One region of the Streptomyces kunmingensis genome, then DNA from elsewhere that is predicted to be linked to it. Evidence: riboswitches for the same ligand, from Rfam matches in the RefSeq annotation. Region 1 holds a riboswitch; each other region holds the start of a gene.
The links. Region 1 has a riboswitch for cobalamin ahead of ABD366_RS31050 (FecCD family ABC transporter permease). Riboswitches for the same ligand answer to the same signal wherever they lie in the genome.

Region 1 (4,512 bases):
CGGAGTTCTCCCGCTTCAACCCCCCTGTGTCCCTTGAAGGAAGCACGGCATGACCGCACGCTCCGGGTCCGCGTGCGCCTTCAGCCGATGAGCCGCAGCTTCGTGGGGCACAGGCCGAGGCGGATCGTCTGGCCCCAGGTCAGCTCGATCGCGTCGCTCTCCATGCCGTCCCCGAAGGCGACTAGCCGCTCGGACTCCACGGTCACCGACAGCCGTGCGCCGGCGGTGAGTTCACCCGCGTTCAGTTGCGTCCCGGTGACAGGCGACGGCCACGCTTCCCGTACGAACCAGGCGAGCCGGTCGTCCGTCGGCCCCGGCAGCCGCGGTTGCGCGGCGCGCTCCTGCCACACCGACCGCAGCCAGCCGGTGGCGCCGGTTCCCGTCCCGATCAACACCCCGGAGGAGGCCTGGGCCTCGACGGCACCCCTGTCGTCGTCGAGGCCCAGGCGGTAGCGGGCGGTGCGGTGGCCTGCCGCACCGACATAGATCTCGTTGAGCGCCACCAGACGCTGACTGTCGTCGGTGACGGCCTCGACCATGGTCAGCTCGTCCGCGCCGGCCGACGCGGAGAAGGCGGCGGGCAGCAGCCGGGCCACGGCCTCCGGGCGGTGGCGCACCAGGACGCCCGGGTTGCGGCCGGGGTCGGCGTCGACCCCGAGCACCGGCTGATCCCCGGCGTACTGCGCGACGTTGGCCACGAGCCCGTCCTGCCCGACCACCACCACGGCGTCCTGCGGACCGAACAGGAAGCGGTCCAGATCCGCCCGCTCCACCTGCGCGCGCCGCCAGTTCAGCGGCACCGCGGCCGACACCTGCGCGAGCGCGCGCCGGGCCCGGTGGTGCCGTTCGACGACCTCGTCGATGGAGCGGCCCCGCGAGGAGAGGAAGAAGGCGGCCTGCCCGTGCGTGCCGTGCCGGGCGACCAACTCCTCGTACTCCGTGGTGCGATGGACCAGGACGGCGCGGGGCGCGAGGCTCATGCTCCCGGCTCCTGCTGTGCCCCGAAGCGCGCGAGCAGCCCGGTCAGCACGTCCGGGGAGACGGTGACGCTGTCGATGCGGGGCAGGTTCTCGGCCAGCCGGGTGCCGGTCAGGGCGTGCAGGGTCGCCACGTCGGCCTCGCCGTGCACGCGCAGCCAGGCCGCCTGTGCCTGGGCCCTGGCCTCGCCGACCTCACGGGCGCCCTCGGCCTCCGCGCGGGCGAGCCGGACGGCCCGGTCGGCCTCCGCGCCGACCCGTACCGCGTCGGCGGCCGCCTTCTCCTCGGCCTCGCGCCGGCTGTTGGCACCGCGCTGCTCGACCAACTGCTCCTCGCGCCGGGCCAGTTCGATCTGGCTGGCCAGTTCGTTCTCGGCGATGGCGCGCTCGCGCTCCACGGCGACCGCGCGCCGCTCGTAGGTGGCGCGGTCCGCCTCCTGCTGGATGAGTTCGCGGGCGGGGGTGCGCAGCGCGCGCTCCACCTCCGGTTCGGGGCGCACCGCCATGACCCGTACCGCGACGATCTCGATGCCGGTGGCGGGCAGCCGCGGCTCCTCGCCCAGGCCCTGGGTGACGCGCTCGCGCACCGCGGGCACGCCGTCGGCGAGGGCAGCGGCCAGCGGGGTGCGGGCGAGCACTTCGAGGGCGTGCTGCTGGGCGCTCTCGGTCAGGAGCGTGGCGAGCTGCTCCAGAGGGGCGCCGCGCCACACGCCCGTGTCCGGGTCCACGGAGAAGTCGAGGCGCTCGGCCGCGACGGCGGGATCGGCGATCCGGTACGTGACCGTGGCCTGCACGGCGACGTCCTGGAAATCGGCGGTGCGGGCGTGGAAGGTCATCGCCAACTCCCGGTCGTCCACCGGCACTTCCGACAACGCGGCCGTCAGGGGACGGAACCAGAAGCTCAGCCCCGAACCGTCGTGCGCGAGCCGCCCCGAGCGGTGGTGCCGTACGTGGGACGTGGGCGCCGTCCGCAGATGACGCCAGCCGAAGCGCTTGGTGATGTCGGCCATGGGAACCCCCTCGATTAGAGTCATCATGACTTTAAATAGGAGCCTTCTTGTCGTCAAGGGGACGACAAGAAGTCGTGGCCGAGCACCGGCCGCAGCCCTCAACTCCGGCTTGCTACGCTGCGCATGCCTCCCGTGGGGGAAGCCGGTGCGAATCCGGCGCTGTCCCGCAACGGTGTACGTGGCTCGTCCAGAGCCACGCCAAGTCCGATCACCCACGGCAGGCGTGCAACCCGTCAACCGCTCGCCGTGGACTGCGAGCAGGGACCCCAGAGCCTCCGGGCCCTGCCGGCACCCTGCACGTTCCGCCGGCGGCACAGCCCGCAGGATGTGCGCCCGCCTTGACCACCGCTCTCTCCGCCCCCGCGGGTGTCACTCGCGGGCGCATACCCACCACCCCACTGGCCGTCGGGCTCGCACTCGTCCTGCTCGTCTCGCTCGCCTGCGGCGTCGCACTCGGAGCCACGGGCATGGGCTGGGGGCACGTACTGCGGCTCATGTGGGCGGGCCTGAGCGGAGGGAGTCTCGCTCCCGACGACGCCGCGGCGTACACCATCGTGTGGGAGATCCGCTTCCCCCGTGTCGTGCTCGCGGCCGTGGTGGGCGCCGGACTCGCCGCGGTCGGCGTCGCGGTACAGGCGCTGGTGCGCAACGCCCTCGCCGATCCCTTCGTCCTCGGCATCTCCTCGGGCGCCGCCGTCGGCGCCAACGCGGTCATCCTGTTCGGCGCCCTCGCCTCTCTCGGCGTATGGGCGCTGTCCCTCTCCGCCTTCCTGTCCGCACTCGTCGCGACTCTCGTCGTCTACGTGGTGGCCCGGTCCCCGCTCGGGCTCAGCCCGCTGCGGCTCGTCCTGACCGGTACCGCGCTCGCCTACGGGTTCCAGGCGGTCACGACCGTCATGGTCTTCGGCGCCGAGCGGGGTGAGGCAGCTCGCGCGGCGATGATGTGGCTGCTCGGCAGCCTGGGCGGGGCGACCTGGCCGAAGGTGCCGCTCGCCGCCGTGACGGTACTCGCGGGCTGGCTGTGGCTCCGGCTGCGGGCCGGCTCGCTGGACGCGCTGTCGATGGGGGACGAGACGGCGGCGGCGCTGGGCGTGCCGCCCGACCGGCTGCGGCGTGAACTGTTCGTCGTGACGGCGGCCGTGACGGGCACGGTCGTCGCGGTGAGCGGGGCGATCGGTTTCGTCGGGCTGATGGTTCCCCACCTCGTGCGCATGCTCGTGGGCGCCTCGCACGCGCGGGTGCTCGCGGTCGCGCCGTTCGCCGGGGCCGTGCTCCTCGTGTGGGCCGACGTGCTGTCGCGGATGCTGCTCGCGCCGACGGAACTTCCCGTGGGCGTGATCACGGCCGCCCTCGGCGTACCCGCGTTCCTGCTGCTCATGAGGCGCGGCGGACTCGCGCTCACGGGCCGCTGAATGCACGGCCGCCGAGTTCACGGCCGCCGAGTTCGCGCGCCGCATCACCTGCCCCGTACACGTACCGAAGTCCGGCTTGAGAGGAAGACACGTGCGACTCGATGTCGAAGGTGTTTCGGTCGAGGTGGCGGGCGCACGGCTCGTCGACGAGGTCACGCTCGACGCGCCCACCGGCTCCTTCGTGGGGCTCGTCGGCCCCAACGGCAGCGGGAAGTCGACGCTGCTGCGATGCGTCTACCGCGCGCGACGCCCCGACGCGGGAGTCGTCAGGGTCGAGGGCGAGGACGTCCACCGCATGACGCCCCGGGCCGCGGCGCGCGTGCTCGCCGCGCTGCCGCAGGAGACAGCGGCGGACTTCGACTTCACCGTCACCGAGGTCGTCGCGATGGGCCGCCTGCCGCACCGCGAACGCAACGCCGCGCGCGACCGGCGGATCTGCCGGACAGCGCTGGAACAGGCCGGTGTCGCGCACCTCGCCGAGCGCGGCTTCCTGTCGCTCTCGGGCGGTGAGAAGCAGCGTGTGCTCATCGCCCGCGCCCTCACCCAGGAGCCGCGCGTCCTCGTCCTGGACGAGCCCACCAACCACCTCGACATAGCCCACCAGCTCGACGTGCTGCGCCGGGTCCGCACCAGCGGGCCGACCGTGCTCGCGGCGCTGCACGACCTCAACCTCGCCGCCGCCCACTGCGACCGGCTGCACGTGCTGCACGGCGGCCGGGTCATCGCCTCGGGCCGCCCGGACGAGGTCCTCTCCCCCGAACTCCTCGCCGACGTCTTCGGCGTCCGGGCCCATCGGGTGCGCCACCCCGGGACCGGCACCACGCAGTTCCTCTTCGACCCCCTGAGCCCCTGACACCCCCGAGCCCCGACCCCTCCTGAAAGGCCACCCGTGCGCAAGCTCCTGCCCGCCGTCCCGCTCGGCCTCGCCGCCGCCCTCACCCTGACCGGCTGCGGCGCCGAGGTCGCATCCGACAACAAGACCGCGAAGTCGCAGGCGGTGACCGTCACCAACTGCGGCAAGAAGGTCACCTACGACACACGCCCCGAGCGGGTCGTCACCAACGATGTCGGCATCACCGAGCTCATGTTCGCGCTCCGCCTGGAGAACCGCAT
Region 2 (4,512 bases), on a different contig from region 1:
TTCCTCGGCGTCGAGGGCGCGAGCGTCTACTCGCGGCACGCCAAGAAGCGCTCCGACGTCGGCCGGGCCACGATCCTCGGCTTCCTCAGCGTCTTCGCCGTCTTCGCCTCCGTCGTCATCGTGTCGTACGGGATCCTGCCGATGGGCGAGATCGCCGAGCTGCGCCAGCCGTCCATGGCGGGCGTGCTCGAGGACGCCGTCGGCACCTGGGGCAAGGTGTTCATCAGCGTCGGCCTGATCGTCTCCGTCCTCGGCGCCTATCTGGCGTGGACGCTGATGGCCGCCGAAGTGCTGTTCGTGGCGGCCAAGGACGACGACATGCCGCGGTTCCTGCGGCGCGCCACCGCCGCGGACGTCCCCGTGCCCGCGCTGCTCATGACGACCGTGCTCACGCAGGTGGTGCTGGTCGTCACCGCGTTCTCGGACGACGCCTTCAACTTCGCGCTCGACCTCACCAGCTCGCTCTCCCTGATCCCGTACCTGCTGGCCGCCGCCTTCGCCGTGAAGCTCGGGACGCGCACCGACCGCCGTACGGAGGGCGGGCGCACCACGTCGCGCGAGCTGACGATCGCGGCGATCGCCACGCTCTACACGGCGTTCATGCTGTACGCCGCCGGGCTGAAGTTCGTCCTGGTCTCGTTCGTCTTCTACGCGCCGGCCACGATCCTGTTCGTCATGGCCCGCAGGGAGCAGGGCAGACGCCTGTTCTCCCCGCGCGAGCTGGCCATCCTGGCCGTGTCCGTCGTGGGCGCCGTGCTCGGCGTCGTCGCGCTGGCCGCCGGCTGGATCAGCCTGTGAGTCCCGTCCGCCCCTCAAGCCCCGGAGGCACACCGTGACCGACCACGACACCCCCGCTTCGGCCGCGTACGGCGTCCACTCCGAGGTGGGCCGGCTGCGCAAGGTGCTCGTCTGCTCGCCGGGGCTCGCCCACCGCCGGCTGACCCCGACCAACGCCGACGATCTTCTCTTCGACGACGTCATGTGGGTGGAGAACGCCCAGCGGGACCACGCCGACTTCGTGAACAAGCTGCGGCAGCGCGGTATCGAGGTGGTCGAGCTGCACGAGCTGCTCGCGCAGACCATGGCGCTGCCCCGAGCGCGGTCCTGGCTTCTGGACCGCAAGATCATCGCCAATCAGGTGGGTACGGGGCTGATCGACGACACCCGCGCCTTCCTGGAGACACTGGAGCCGCGACAGCTCGCCGAGTTCCTCATCGGCGGTCTCGCCACCACCGACCTGCCGGACGAGTACCGCTCCGCGTACGTGTCGATGGCCCGGGAATCGACCGGTGTACGCGAGTACCTGATGCCGCCGCTGCCCAACACGCTCTACACCCGCGACACCACCTGCTGGCTGTACGGCGGCCTCACCCTCAACCCGCTGTACTGGCCCGCGCGGCACGACGAGACCCTGCTGATGAAGGCGATCTACTGCTTCCACCCGGACTTCGTCGACTCGACCGTGTGGTGGGGCGACCCCGAACTCGCCTGGGGGCAGGCCACGTTCGAGGGCGGCGACATCATGCCCGTCGGCAACGGCGTGGTCCTGATGGGCATGAGCGAGCGCACCTCGCGGCAGGCCATCACGCAGGTCGCCGCCGCCCTGTTCAAGAGCGGCGCGGCCGAGCACGTCATCGTCGCCGGGATGCCGAAGCTGCGCTCGGCGATGCATCTGGACACCGTCTTCACGTTCGCCGACCGGGACATCGTGACGCTCTACCCGCGGATCATGGACTCGGTGCACACGTTCTCGCTGCGGCCCAGCGACCGGGCGCCGGGGCTCTCCATCGTCGACGAGGGCTCCGCGTCCTTCGTCGACGTCGTCGCCAAGGGGCTCGGACTGCCGGACCTGCGGGTGATCGAGACCGGCGGCGACGTCTACGCGTCCGAGCGCCAGCAGTGGGACAGCGGCAACAACGCGGTCGCCCTCGAACCCGGCGTCGTCGTCACCTACGACCGCAACACCCAGACCAACACACTGCTGCGCAAGGCCGGCGTCGAGGTCATCACCATCGTCGGCGCCGAACTCGGCCGCGGCCGCGGCGGCGGCCACTGCATGACGTGCCCCATCATCCGCGAGCCCGTGACCTTCTGACCGCGCTCGCCCGCCACGGTGCCGGTGACGAAGACGTCGCCGGGGTACAGGAACGGCCGATCCTGACCCGGGTAGTGAGGCTGCGCACGAGCGGCGAACGATTTCCGGGAGCTGGTCAGGCGCGTGATACGTTCCGGAGGCCAGTCGTACCTTTGTGCGTTCTCGAACGCGTACGGGTCAGGGAATCCGGTGGAAATCCGGAGCTGACGCGCAGCGGTGAGGGTGACGGGCGGAGCCACAGCCACTGAGCCGATCGCCGGTTCGGGAAGGCGCCCCGTCCGGACGATCCCAAGTCCGAAGACCTGCTGGCACCCTCCGGAGCCGAACTGCGGCCGGGGGTGAACCGTAGGCCGGCTCCGCGCATGAGCCCTGGACGCAGAGGAACTCCCGTGCTGTTCGCACGTCACATCCGCCGTAGCGCACCGCTGTTGGCGGGCGCCCTTCTCCTCACGGCGTGCGGCGGCTCGGGCTCCGCCGGCACCGCGGACCGCGCGGGCGCTTCGGACTCCGCCGTCACCCTGGACAACTGCGGCAAGAAGGTCCGCGTCGCGCACGCCCCGCGCCGTGCCGTCGCCCTCGACCAGGGATCCGCGGAGATCATGCTCTCGCTCGGTCTCGCGGACCGGATGGTGGGGACCGCGACGTGGACCGATCCCGTCCTGAAGGGGCTGGAGAAGGCGAACGCGAAGGTGCCGCGGCTCGCCGACCGCTACCCGTCCTTCGAGAAGGTCCTGGACACCGAACCGGACTTCGTCTCCGCGTCGCTCACGAACACCATCGGCAAGGGCGGGGTGGCGCCGCGTGAGCAGTTCGACAAGCTCGGCGTGCCCACCTACCTCTCCCCCACCGACTGCGCCGGCAAGGACAACAGCGGGGACGGCGACGGCGAGCGCACCAGCGCGCTGGCCCTCGACACCGTCTACGGCGAGATACGTGACCTGGCACGGATCTTCGACGTGAAGGAGCGCGGCGACAAACTCGTCGCGCGGCTCCAGTCCCGCGTCGCCAAAGCGACTTCGGGCGTGGACGCCGAGGGTGTGAGCGTCCTGTACTGGTTCGCGAACTCCGACTCGCCGTACATGGCGGGCTGTTGCGGCGCGCCCGGCATCGTCACCAAGGAACTCGGGATGCGCAACGTCTTCGACGACACGCACGAGGAGTGGCCGCAGATCAACTGGGAGACCGTCGCGGACCGCGATCCGGACGTCCTCGTCATCGGCGATCTGACCCGCCGCTCGCAGTCCGCGGAGTCCGCCGCACAGAAGATCAAGTTCCTGGAGAGCGACCCGGTCACCAAGAACATGACCGCGGTCCGCGAGAAGCGCTACGTCCTGCTCAGCGGGCAGGCACTGAACCCGACGATCCGCACCGTCGACGGGGTGGAGAAGGTGGCCGCCGCGCTGCGCGACTTCGGCCTGGACAAGTGAGCGCCCTCCGGCCCGCCCTGTACTGGGCCGCGGCCCTCGCGGCACTCTGCGCCTCGGTCGCCGTGGCCATCACCATCGGCCCGGCGCACATCAGCGTCGCCGATGTGTGGTCGGCGGTCGGCGCCCGGCTCGGCTGGGGCGGTTCGGACCTCTCCCCGATCCGCGACGGCATCGTCTGGAACCTCCGGCTGCCGCGCACCCTGCTCGCCGCGGTCTGCGGGGCCGGGCTCGCGGTGTGCGGCACGGTGCTGCAAGCACTGCTGCGCAACCCCCTCGCCGACCCGTTCGTGCTCGGCGTCTCCTCGGGCGCGTCGACCGGCGCCGTCCTCGTCGTGGTGCTCGGCCTCGGCGGCGGCGCCCTCTCCGTGTCCGGCGGGGCGTTCATCGGCGCGCTCTGCTCGTTCGCCCTCGTCCTGGTCCTCAGCCATGTGCTGGGCGGCACGACGGACCGGGTGGTGCTGTGCGGGGTCGCGGCGATGCAGCTGTTCTCCTCACTGACCTCGTTCGTGGTCCTGACCGCGGCCGATGCCGAGACGACCCGCGGCGTCCTGTTCTGGCTGCTCGGCTCGCTCGGCGGAGTCGGCTGGACCGAGGTGTGGCTGTGTCTCGCGGTGCTCGTGGTGACGCTGACGGTCTGCCTCGGGTACGGCCGGACTCTGGACGCCTTCTCCTTCGGGCCGGAGGCGGCGGCCGCGCTCGGCGTGCACGTGGCGCGCACCCGGCTCGTCCTGCTGTGCGTGACGGCGCTGCTGACGGCGGCGCTGGTGAGCGCGGCCGGGGCGATCGGTTTCGTCGGACTCGTCCTGCCGCACGCGGCGCGCGCCCTGGTCGGCCCCGGGCACACCCGGCTGCTGCCGGTCACGGCGGTGGCCGGCGCGGTGTTCCTGGTGTGGGTCGACACGCTGGCCCGTACGGTCCTCGAACCCCAGGAGGTTCCGGTGGGAGTGGTGACGTCGCTGATCGGCGTGCCCGCGTTCGTGCTCGTCCTGT
Region 3 (4,512 bases), 180 kb from region 1:
CCGGATTCCCTGGTGGGCGCTGCCCGGCGCCCTGGCCATGGCCTCTGTCCTCGGCTGGGGTCTCTCCGCGTTCGAACGCGCCCCGCGAACCGTGCTCACGAGCTGTGTCGGCCTACAGGTCCTGCTGCACGTGACCCTGTCCCTGGCACAGGCCGGCGCACATCCTCGGTCCGGCTCGCCGCTGACGCGGCTCTGGATCTCGTATCTGCTCTGTACGGCCCCGGCCGCACCCGGTTCGCGGCACCTCGGTCACACCGCTGCCATGCCTTCCCTGCCGTCCATGGACGGTGGCATGGGCACTGCCGTGCACTCCATGCCGGGCATGGGCGTCCCGGGACACGGCATGAGCACGGTGTCCTCGGCGGGGATGCTCGCCGCTCACCTGTGCGCGGCAGTGGTGTGCGGTGCGTGGCTGGGCCGGGGCGAACAAGTCGCCTTCGACGCCCTTCGCGCCGTCGAGTGCTGGCTGAGTGCGCCGCTCCGCCTCCCGCGACTGCGCACGGTCCCGGTGTCCGGCGTTCTCCTCCCTCTCCTCAGGCCCGCCTCCGACCGGGCTCCGCGCCGTCTCCTTCTCGCCCGGTCGATCACTTCCAGGGGACCACCTGCCCGATTCGCTGTCGCCTGACGACAGCCGGCATCCCGGCGCCACCCCACACCAGGCGCCGGGCAGCGGTCACGTGCCGCCGCGCGACCGCCCCTCTCACTCCCCGCACCGGAGTCGTACCACGCGGCCACTCGGCTGCAGGCCTCGTCGCCCGGCACCTCTCCACATCAACTCTGTCTGTCCACGGGGCCAGTCACCCTGCCGCACGGGTCGCCTCCGGTGTCCGACCCGAGAAGGACACCAGGTGATCACTCCTGCCCTGCCGCGTTCGCGGGACGAGTCGGCGACCGTGCTCGCTCTCGCCGCCCGTGGCGGTGACCCGTGCGCCGCCGACCTCTTCGTCCGCGCGCTCCACCACGACGTCCGGCGTTACGTGGCGCGACTGTGCGCCGATCCCCACCTCGCCGACGACCTCGCCCAGGAGACGTTCCTGCGGGCGCTCGGCAGTCTCCACCGCTTCGAGGGGCGGTCCTCGGCCCGGACCTGGATCCTGTCGATCGCGCGCCGCTCGGTCGTCGACAACTTCCGGCGGGACGCGGCCCGGCCGCGCTTGTCGCAGACCGCCGACTGGCACAGCGCGGCGGAGCGTGCCCGGCTCCACCCCGCTCCCGGCTTCGACGAGGGCGTGGCGCTCTCCGCCCTGCTGGAGGCGCTTCCCGAGAAGCGCCGCGAGGCCTTCGTCCTGACGCAGCTCCTCGGTCTGCCGTACACGGAGGCGGCAGCGCTCATCGGCTGCCCTGTGGGGACGATCCGTTCCCGTGTCAACCGCGCCCGCCTGACCCTGATCGCACAACTGGAGGACGCGGAACGGCATGCGGCGGGTGCGATGCCGGACTGACGGGCCGGAACGTCGGTGCCGGCCTCCTGGAGGTCCCGCTGCCGTGCACCGCGTGTCTCATCTCCATCCGGATCCTGGACGCCCTGGTGAACCTCGGCCCGGGCGTCCTAGGGTGGCTCCCGCAGCTGGTTCGCCCTGTCAGCCAGGCAGGGAGTCGCAAGAGGGAACCCGGTGGGAATCCGGGACTGCCCCGCAGCGGTGAGTGGGAACGACCGCCGTCTTACGCACTGGACCTCGGGAAAGAGGTCTGGGAAGCGACGGCCAGTAGGTGTCCGTCCGGTCCGGACGGATGTGCTCGCGAGTCCGAAGACCTGCCATCTGCCCGTGTGCGTACGACGCGTACGCGGACATCCCGGTGACCTCGTGGGCGGGTCGGCGTACATATGCGGCGGACGACCGCGGCTTTGCCGCGCGAGGTCGAACCGCCGTCCGTGTCACTCCTTCGTGCCGTACGGGTCCCCGGGGCCCCAGGGATACGTCTCTCGAAGGAGATCTCCGTGACCACCAGGACCGCAGCCGCGGCAGCACGTGCCACCGTGTACGGCTACCCCCGCCAGGGCCGGAACCGCGAACTCAAGAAGGCGGTCGAGGGCTACTGGAAGGGCCGTGTCACCGCCGACGCCCTCCGGACCATCGCCGCGGGCCTGCGCCGCACGAACTGGCGGGAACTCTCCGCCGCCGGCATCACCGAAGTCCCCACCGGCGATTTCTCCTCCTACGACCACGTCCTGGACACCACCGTCATGGTCGGTGCGATCCCCGCGCGCCACCGGGCCGCCGTGGACGCCGACGCACTGGACGGCTACTTCGCGATGGCCCGCGGCACACAGGACGTCGCGCCGCTGGAAATGACCAAGTGGTTCGACACCAACTACCACTATCTGGTGCCCGAGTTGGGGCCTCAGACCGTCTTCACCGCCGACTCCACCAAGCAGGTCACGGAGTTCGGGGAAGCCCTCGCTCTCGGCCTTTCGCCCCGGCCCGTTCTCGTCGGCCCGGTCACGTATCTCCTGCTCGCGAAGCCCGCGCCCGGTATCGCCGCCGACTTCGACCCGCTCACCCTCCTCGACCGGCTGCTGCCCGTGTACGCAGAGGTGCTGGCCGATCTGCGCGCGGCGGGTGCCGAGTGGGTGCAGCTCGACGAGCCCGCCCTCGTCCAGGACCGCACCCCGGCCGAACTGAACGCCGCGGCCCGCGCCTACCGCGATCTCGGCGGCCTGACCGACCGGCCCAAGCTCCTGGTCGCCTCCTACTTCGACCGCCTCGGCGACGCCCTTCCCGTGCTCGCCAAGGCGCCTGTCGACGGCCTCGCCCTCGACTTCACCGACGCGGCGGCCGCCAATCTCGACGCGCTCGCCGCCGTCGGCGGTCTGCCCGGCAAGCGACTCGTGGCCGGTGTCGTCAACGGCCGCAACATCTGGGTCAACGACCTGGAGAAGTCGCTCACCACGCTCGGCACCCTGCTCGGACTCGCCGACCGGGTCGACGTCGCCGCGTCCTGCTCGCTGCTGCACGTCCCGCTGGACGCTTCCCTGGAGCGCGACATCGATCCGCAGATCCTGCGCTGGCTCGCCTTCGCCCGGCAGAAGACCGCCGAGATCGCCGCGCTCGCCAAGGGTCTCGCCCTGGGCACGGACGCGATCACCGCCGAACTCGCGGTCAACCGGGCCGCCCTGTCCTCCCGCGCGACCTCGCCGATCACCCGTGACCCCGCGGTGCGCGCCCGAGCCGCCGCCGTCACCGGATCCGACGCCCGCCGCGCCCAGGCGTACCCGGAGCGGGCCGCCGCCCAGCGCACACACCTCGGCCTGCCGCTCCTGCCGACCACCACGATCGGCTCGTTCCCGCAGACCGCCGAACTGCGCACCGCCCGCGCCGACTTGAGGGCCGGCCGCATCGACACCGCGGGGTACGAAGAGCGCATCAGGAACGAGATCCGCGACGTCATCTCCTTCCAGGAGAAGACCGGCATCGACGTCCTGGTGCACGGCGAGCCCGAGCGCAACGACATGGTCCAGTACTTCGCCGAGCAGCTCACCGGCTACCTGGCGACGCAGCAAGGCTGGGTCCAGTCGTACGGCACGCGGTACGTGCGTCCGCCGGTCCTGGCCGGCGACATCTCGCGGCCGGACCCGATGACGGTGCGCTGGACCACGTACGCCCAGTCGCTGTCGGACCGGCCCGTCAAGGGCATGCTCACCGGCCCTGTCACCATGCTCGCCTGGTCCTTCGTCCGCGACGACCAGCCGCTCGGCTCCACCGCACGCCAGGTCGCCCTCGCCCTGCGCGACGAGGTCGACGACCTGGAGGCGAACGGCGCTTCGGTCATCCAGGTCGACGAGCCCGCGCTGCGCGAGACGCTGCCGCTGCGCGCCGAAGACCATGCCGCGTACCTGGCCTGGGCCACCGAGGCGTTCCGGCTCACGACCGCGGGCGTGCGTCCGCAGACGCAGATCCACACGCACATGTGTTACGCCGAGTTCGGCGACGTCGTCCAGGCCATCGACGACCTCGACGCCGATGTCATCAGCCTCGAAGCGGCCCGCAGCCACATGCAGGTCGCCCATGAGCTGGCCGAGCACGGGTACCCGCGCGAGGCGGGACCCGGGGTCTACGACATCCACTCGCCCCGCGTCCCCAGCCAGGAGGAGTCAGCCGCTCTGCTGCGTACGGGACTTGAGGCCATCCCGGCCGAGCGGCTGTGGGTCAACCCGGACTGCGGGCTGAAGACCCGCGGGTGGCCCGAGACGCGTGCCTCGCTGGAGAATGTGGTCGCCGCCGCTCGTACCGTCCGCGGCGAGCTGAACGATCCCACCGTCTGACGCGACCGGTCGGCGAGCTGTCGGCCCGGGGCACTCACAGTGCCTCGGACCGGCGGTGGTCACTCGCGGTGACCAGGCCGGTTTCGTAGGCGGTGACGACGGCCTGGACGCGGTCGCGCAGGCGGAGCTTGGCGAGGACGCGGGTGACGTGCGTCTTGACGGTGGTCTCCGCGAGGTGAAGGCGGGCGGCGAGCTCGGCGTTGCTCAGGCCCTGCGCGAGCAGGCGCAGCACGTCGAGTTCGCGGGGG
Region 4 (4,512 bases), on a different contig from region 1:
TCTCGCCTAAATTTCACGCACGTTAAACGTGAGATAAGTGGGACCAGCGAGGGGACGGAGCCCGAAATGTCCGATGCGCCAAAGGGCGCGCCAACAGGCGCGCAAGAAGTGGGGAGACCGGTGGTGACACCGGTCCGCGTCGTCATCGGGCTGTGCCTGGTCGCGCCGTTCGTGGCGATGCTCTGGGTCAGCTCCTATTCCAAGATCGACCCGACCTTCATCGGCATCCCGTTCTTCTACTGGTACCAGATGCTCTGGGTCATCATCTCGACCGGGCTCACGATGATCGCGTACAAGCTGTGGCAGCGTGACCAGCGCGGCCGCAAGGCGTCGGCCTCCGCGTCCACCCAGGCTCCGGAGGGTCAGCGATGAACGGCGGCGTCAACGGTGTCGCGCTCACCGTCTTCATCTTCTTCTTCCTGGCCGTCACGGTCATGGGCTTCCTCGCCGCGCGCTGGCGCCGGTCCGAGAACGAGTCGCTCGACGAATGGGGCCTGGGCGGACGCTCGTTCGGCACCTGGATCACCTGGTTCCTGCTCGGCGGCGACCTCTACACGGCGTACACCTTCGTCGCCGTCCCCGCGGCGATCTACGCGGCGGGCGCGTCCGGCTTCTTCGCCGTGCCCTACACGATCCTGGTGTACCCGCTGATCTTCACGTTCCTGCCGCGCCTGTGGTCGGTCTCGCACAAGCACGGGTACGTGACCACGTCGGACTTCGTGCGCGGACGCTTCGGCTCCAAGGGCCTCTCACTGGCCGTCGCGATCACCGGCATCCTCGCCACGATGCCGTACATCGCACTGCAGCTCGTCGGCATCCAGGCGGTGCTCGACGTGATGGGCGTCGGCGGCGGCGAGAACACGAACTGGTTCATCAAGGACCTGCCGCTCCTCATCGCGTTCGGCGTGCTCGCGGCGTACACGTACTCCTCGGGTCTGCGGGCCCCGGCGCTGATCGCGTTCGTCAAGGACGGCCTGATCTACCTCGTCATCCTGGTCGCGATCATCTACATCCCGATCAAGCTGGGCGGCTTCGACGACATCTTCGCCGCGGCGGGCGAGAAGTTCGAGAAGCTCAATCCGGCGACCGGCAAACCCGTCGGGGCGCTCGCCCCCGGTGAGGCGGGCCACTGGACGTACGCGACACTCGCGCTCGGCTCGGCCCTCGCGCTGTTCATGTACCCGCACTCGATCACGGCGACCCTGTCGTCCAAGAGCCGCAACGTGATCCGCCGCAACACCACGATCCTGCCGCTCTACTCGCTCATGCTGGGCCTGCTCGCGCTGCTCGGGTTCATGGCGATCGCGGCCGGGATCAAGGTGCAGAACGGCCAGCTGGCGATCCCGCAGCTCTTCGAGGACATGTTCCCCGACTGGTTCACGGGTGTCGCCTTCGCCGCCATCGGCATCGGCGCGCTGGTCCCGGCGGCGATCATGTCCATCGCCGCGGCGAACCTCTTCACGCGCAACATCTACAAGGACTTCATCAAGCCCGACGCGACCCCGGCGCAGGAGACCAAGGTCTCCAAGCTCGTGTCGCTGCTCGTGAAGGTCGGCGCTCTCGCCTTCGTCCTGACCATGGACAAGACCGTCGCCATCAACTTCCAGCTGCTCGGCGGCATCTGGATCCTGCAGACCATGCCGGCCCTGGTGGGCGGCCTGTTCACGCGCTGGTTCCACCGCTGGGCGCTGCTCGCCGGCTGGGCTGTCGGCATGGTCTACGGCACGCTCGCCGCGTACGGGGTGGCGTCGCCGACGCAGAAGCACTTCGGCGGTTCCTCGAAGGAGATTCCCGGCATCGGGGAGATCGGCTACATCGGTCTGACGGCGTTCGTCATGAACGTGGTCGTGACCGTGGTCCTGACCTTCGTCCTGAAGGCCGTGAAGGCTCCGGACGGCGTCGACGAGACGGCGCCCGAGGACTACACCGCGGACGCGGGCGACAAGGGCGTCCAGCAGGACCTGCCCGTCGTCGGAGCGGACTCCGGGCACTAGACACCCCCGCATCGAAGGACGGGCCCCTCCCTGTGGAGGGGCCCGTCCCTTTGTGCGTGGGATCTTTCCCCCGGACCCGGTCGACACAAGATATGGGCCTGCCACGAACACCCGGCACAACATGTATGCTCGCTCTCGCTGCAGCCGCAGGGGAATCCGGTGCAAATCCGGAACTGTCCCGCAACGGTGAACGTACGCGTACATAAAGGCGCCCACGTGAGTCCGACGACCTGCCTCAGCCCGTCCGAGCCGCCCGGCCCGGACGGAGAGACGTCCGGGCCTCGCGGAATGGGCCGGTGACGACGGCGCCCCTTCGCGCGTGCCCGAGCCACTCCTCCCCCGCAGGTCTCGAGCCGAGCGAGGGAGAGCCCCCACGTGACCATCGCGCCGCCCGCCGAAACAGCCCCGGCCGCACCGGTCTCCGCCGCACCGGACGACGCTCCGGGCACTGCGCTGCTGCGCACCCTGACCGAGCTGACCGCCGATCTCCCCGGCACCGACCCCGGCCGGGTCGCCGCCGCCGCCCTGCGCGGCCGCAGCGCCCGCGCCGACACGGCCGAGCTGCGCGAACTCGCCACCGAGGCCGCGGCCGGGCTGATCTCCGAGGACCCCGTCTACTCGCGGCTCGCCGCCCGCCTCCTCACGCTCTCCATCGCCGCCGAGGCCGCCTCGCAGGGCGTGACCTCCTTCACCGGCTCCGTCGCCGTCGGCCACCGCGAGGGCCTGATCGCCGACCGCACCGCCGAGTTCGTCCGCGTCCACGCGGCACGGCTCGACGCGCTCATCGACACCGCGGCCGACGACCGGTTCGGCTACTTCGGCCTGCGCACCCTGCACAGCCGCTACCTGCTGCGCCACCCGATCACCCGGCACGTCATCGAGACCCCGCAGCACTTCATGCTGCGCGTCGCGGCGGGCCTGGCCGAGGACGAATCCGTCCGCGCCCTGGACGAAGTGGCGGCCCTCTACGGCCTGATGAGCCGCCTGGACTACCTGCCCTCCTCCCCCACCCTCTTCAACTCCGGCACCCGGCACCCCCAGATGTCGAGCTGCTACCTGCTCGACTCCCCGCTGGACGAGCTCGACTCGATCTACGACCGCTACCACCAGGTGGCCCGCCTCTCCAAGCACGCCGGCGGCATCGGACTCTCGTACTCCCGCATCCGCAGCCGCGGTTCGCTGATCCGCGGCACGAACGGGCACTCCAACGGCATCGTGCCGTTCCTGAAGACCCTCGACGCGTCGGTCGCCGCCGTGAACCAGGGCGGACGCCGCAAGGGCGCGGCCGCCGTCTACCTGGAGACGTGGCACTCCGACATCGAGGAGTTCCTGGAGCTGCGCGACAACACCGGCGAGGACGCGCGCCGCACCCACAACCTCAACCTCGCGCACTGGATCCCCGACGAGTTCATGCGCCGGGTCGCCGAGGGCGCCGACTGGTCGCTGTTCTCCCCGGCGGACGTGCCCGAGCTCGTCGACCTGTACGGCGCGGAGTTCGAGGACGCGTACCGCAGGGCGGAGGCCGAGGGGAAGGCGCAGAATACCATCCCCGCCCGGGATCTGTACGGCCGCATGATGCGCACCCTCGCGCAGACCGGCAACGGCTGGATGACCTTCAAGGACGCCGCCAACCGCACCGCCAACCAGACCGCGGAGCCCGGCCACACCGTCCACTCCTCGAACCTGTGCACCGAGATCCTGGAGGTCACGGACGACGGCGAGACGGCCGTCTGCAACCTCGGCTCGGTGAACCTCGGCGCGTTCGTGGCCGACGGCGAGCTCGACTGGGAGCGGCTCGACGAGACCGTCCGCACCGCCGTCACCTTCCTCGACCGCGTCGTCGACATCAACTTCTACCCGACCGAGCAGGCGGGCCGCTCCAACGCCCGCTGGCGCCCGGTCGGCCTCGGCGCGATGGGTTTGCAGGACGTCTTCTTCAAGCTGCGGCTGCCCTTCGACTCCCCCGAGGCCAAGGTCCTCTCCACGCGGATCCAGGAGCGCATCATGCTCGCCGCGTACGAGGCCTCCGCCGACCTCGCCGAACGCCCCCAAGCGCCTTCGACAAGCTCCGGTGCAGGGGGGACCCCCATCGGCCCCCTGCCCGCCTGGGAGAAGACCCGCACCGCCCGCGGCGTCCTGCACCCCGACCACTACCCCGACGCCCAGGTGACCTGGCCGGAGCGGTGGGCCGCGCTGCGGGAACGTATCGCCACCGTCGGCATGCGCAACTCGCTGCTCCTCGCCATCGCGCCGACCGCGACGATCGCCTCGATCGCGGGCGTCTACGAGTGCATCGAGCCGCAGGTCTCCAACCTCTTCAAGCGCGAGACGCTGTCCGGCGAGTTCCTCCAGGTCAACGCGTACCTGGTCGACGAGTTGAAGCGGCTCGGCGTCTGGGACGCGCAGACCCGGGAGGCGCTGCGCGAGTCCAACGGCTCGGTGCAGGGCTTCACCTGGGTGCCCGAGGAGGTCCGCGCCCTGTACCGCACGGCGTGGGAGCTCCCGCAGCGCGGCCTCA

Region 2: another riboswitch for cobalamin. It lies ahead of ABD366_RS07330 (ABC transporter substrate-binding protein); the one in region 1 lies ahead of ABD366_RS31050 (FecCD family ABC transporter permease).
Region 3: another riboswitch for cobalamin. It lies ahead of metE (5-methyltetrahydropteroyltriglutamate--homocysteine S-methyltransferase); the one in region 1 lies ahead of ABD366_RS31050 (FecCD family ABC transporter permease).
Region 4: another riboswitch for cobalamin. It lies ahead of ABD366_RS22565 (ribonucleoside-diphosphate reductase subunit alpha); the one in region 1 lies ahead of ABD366_RS31050 (FecCD family ABC transporter permease).

Annotation. Positions count from the first base shown of each region.
Region 1 is NZ_BAAATS010000028.1:52,258-56,769, reverse strand. It holds gene ABD366_RS31065 (pyridoxamine 5'-phosphate oxidase family protein) at 1-53, shown strand, start outside; gene ABD366_RS31060 (NAD(+)/NADH kinase) at 81-980, opposite strand; gene ABD366_RS31055 (SPFH domain-containing protein) at 977-1,987, opposite strand; cobalamin riboswitch at 2,101-2,221, shown strand; gene ABD366_RS31050 (FecCD family ABC transporter permease) at 2,326-3,399, shown strand; gene ABD366_RS31045 (ABC transporter ATP-binding protein) at 3,491-4,252, shown strand; gene ABD366_RS31040 (ABC transporter substrate-binding protein) at 4,289-4,512, shown strand, end outside.
Region 2 is NZ_BAAATS010000005.1:457,734-462,245, forward strand. It holds gene ABD366_RS07320 (basic amino acid/polyamine antiporter) at 1-798, shown strand, start outside; gene ABD366_RS07325 (arginine deiminase) at 833-2,095, shown strand; cobalamin riboswitch at 2,220-2,422, shown strand; gene ABD366_RS07330 (ABC transporter substrate-binding protein) at 2,458-3,522, shown strand; gene ABD366_RS07335 (FecCD family ABC transporter permease) at 3,519-4,512, shown strand, end outside.
Region 3 is NZ_BAAATS010000028.1:235,955-240,466, reverse strand. It holds gene ABD366_RS32010 (hypothetical protein) at 1-625, shown strand, start outside; gene ABD366_RS32005 (sigma-70 family RNA polymerase sigma factor) at 849-1,442, shown strand; cobalamin riboswitch at 1,552-1,775, shown strand; gene metE (5-methyltetrahydropteroyltriglutamate--homocysteine S-methyltransferase) at 1,940-4,264, shown strand; gene ABD366_RS31995 (response regulator transcription factor) at 4,299-4,512, opposite strand, start outside.
Region 4 is NZ_BAAATS010000018.1:202,263-206,774, forward strand. It holds gene ABD366_RS22555 (DUF3311 domain-containing protein) at 67-372, shown strand; gene mctP (monocarboxylate uptake permease MctP) at 369-1,994, shown strand; cobalamin riboswitch at 2,119-2,246, shown strand; gene ABD366_RS22565 (ribonucleoside-diphosphate reductase subunit alpha) at 2,370-4,512, shown strand, end outside.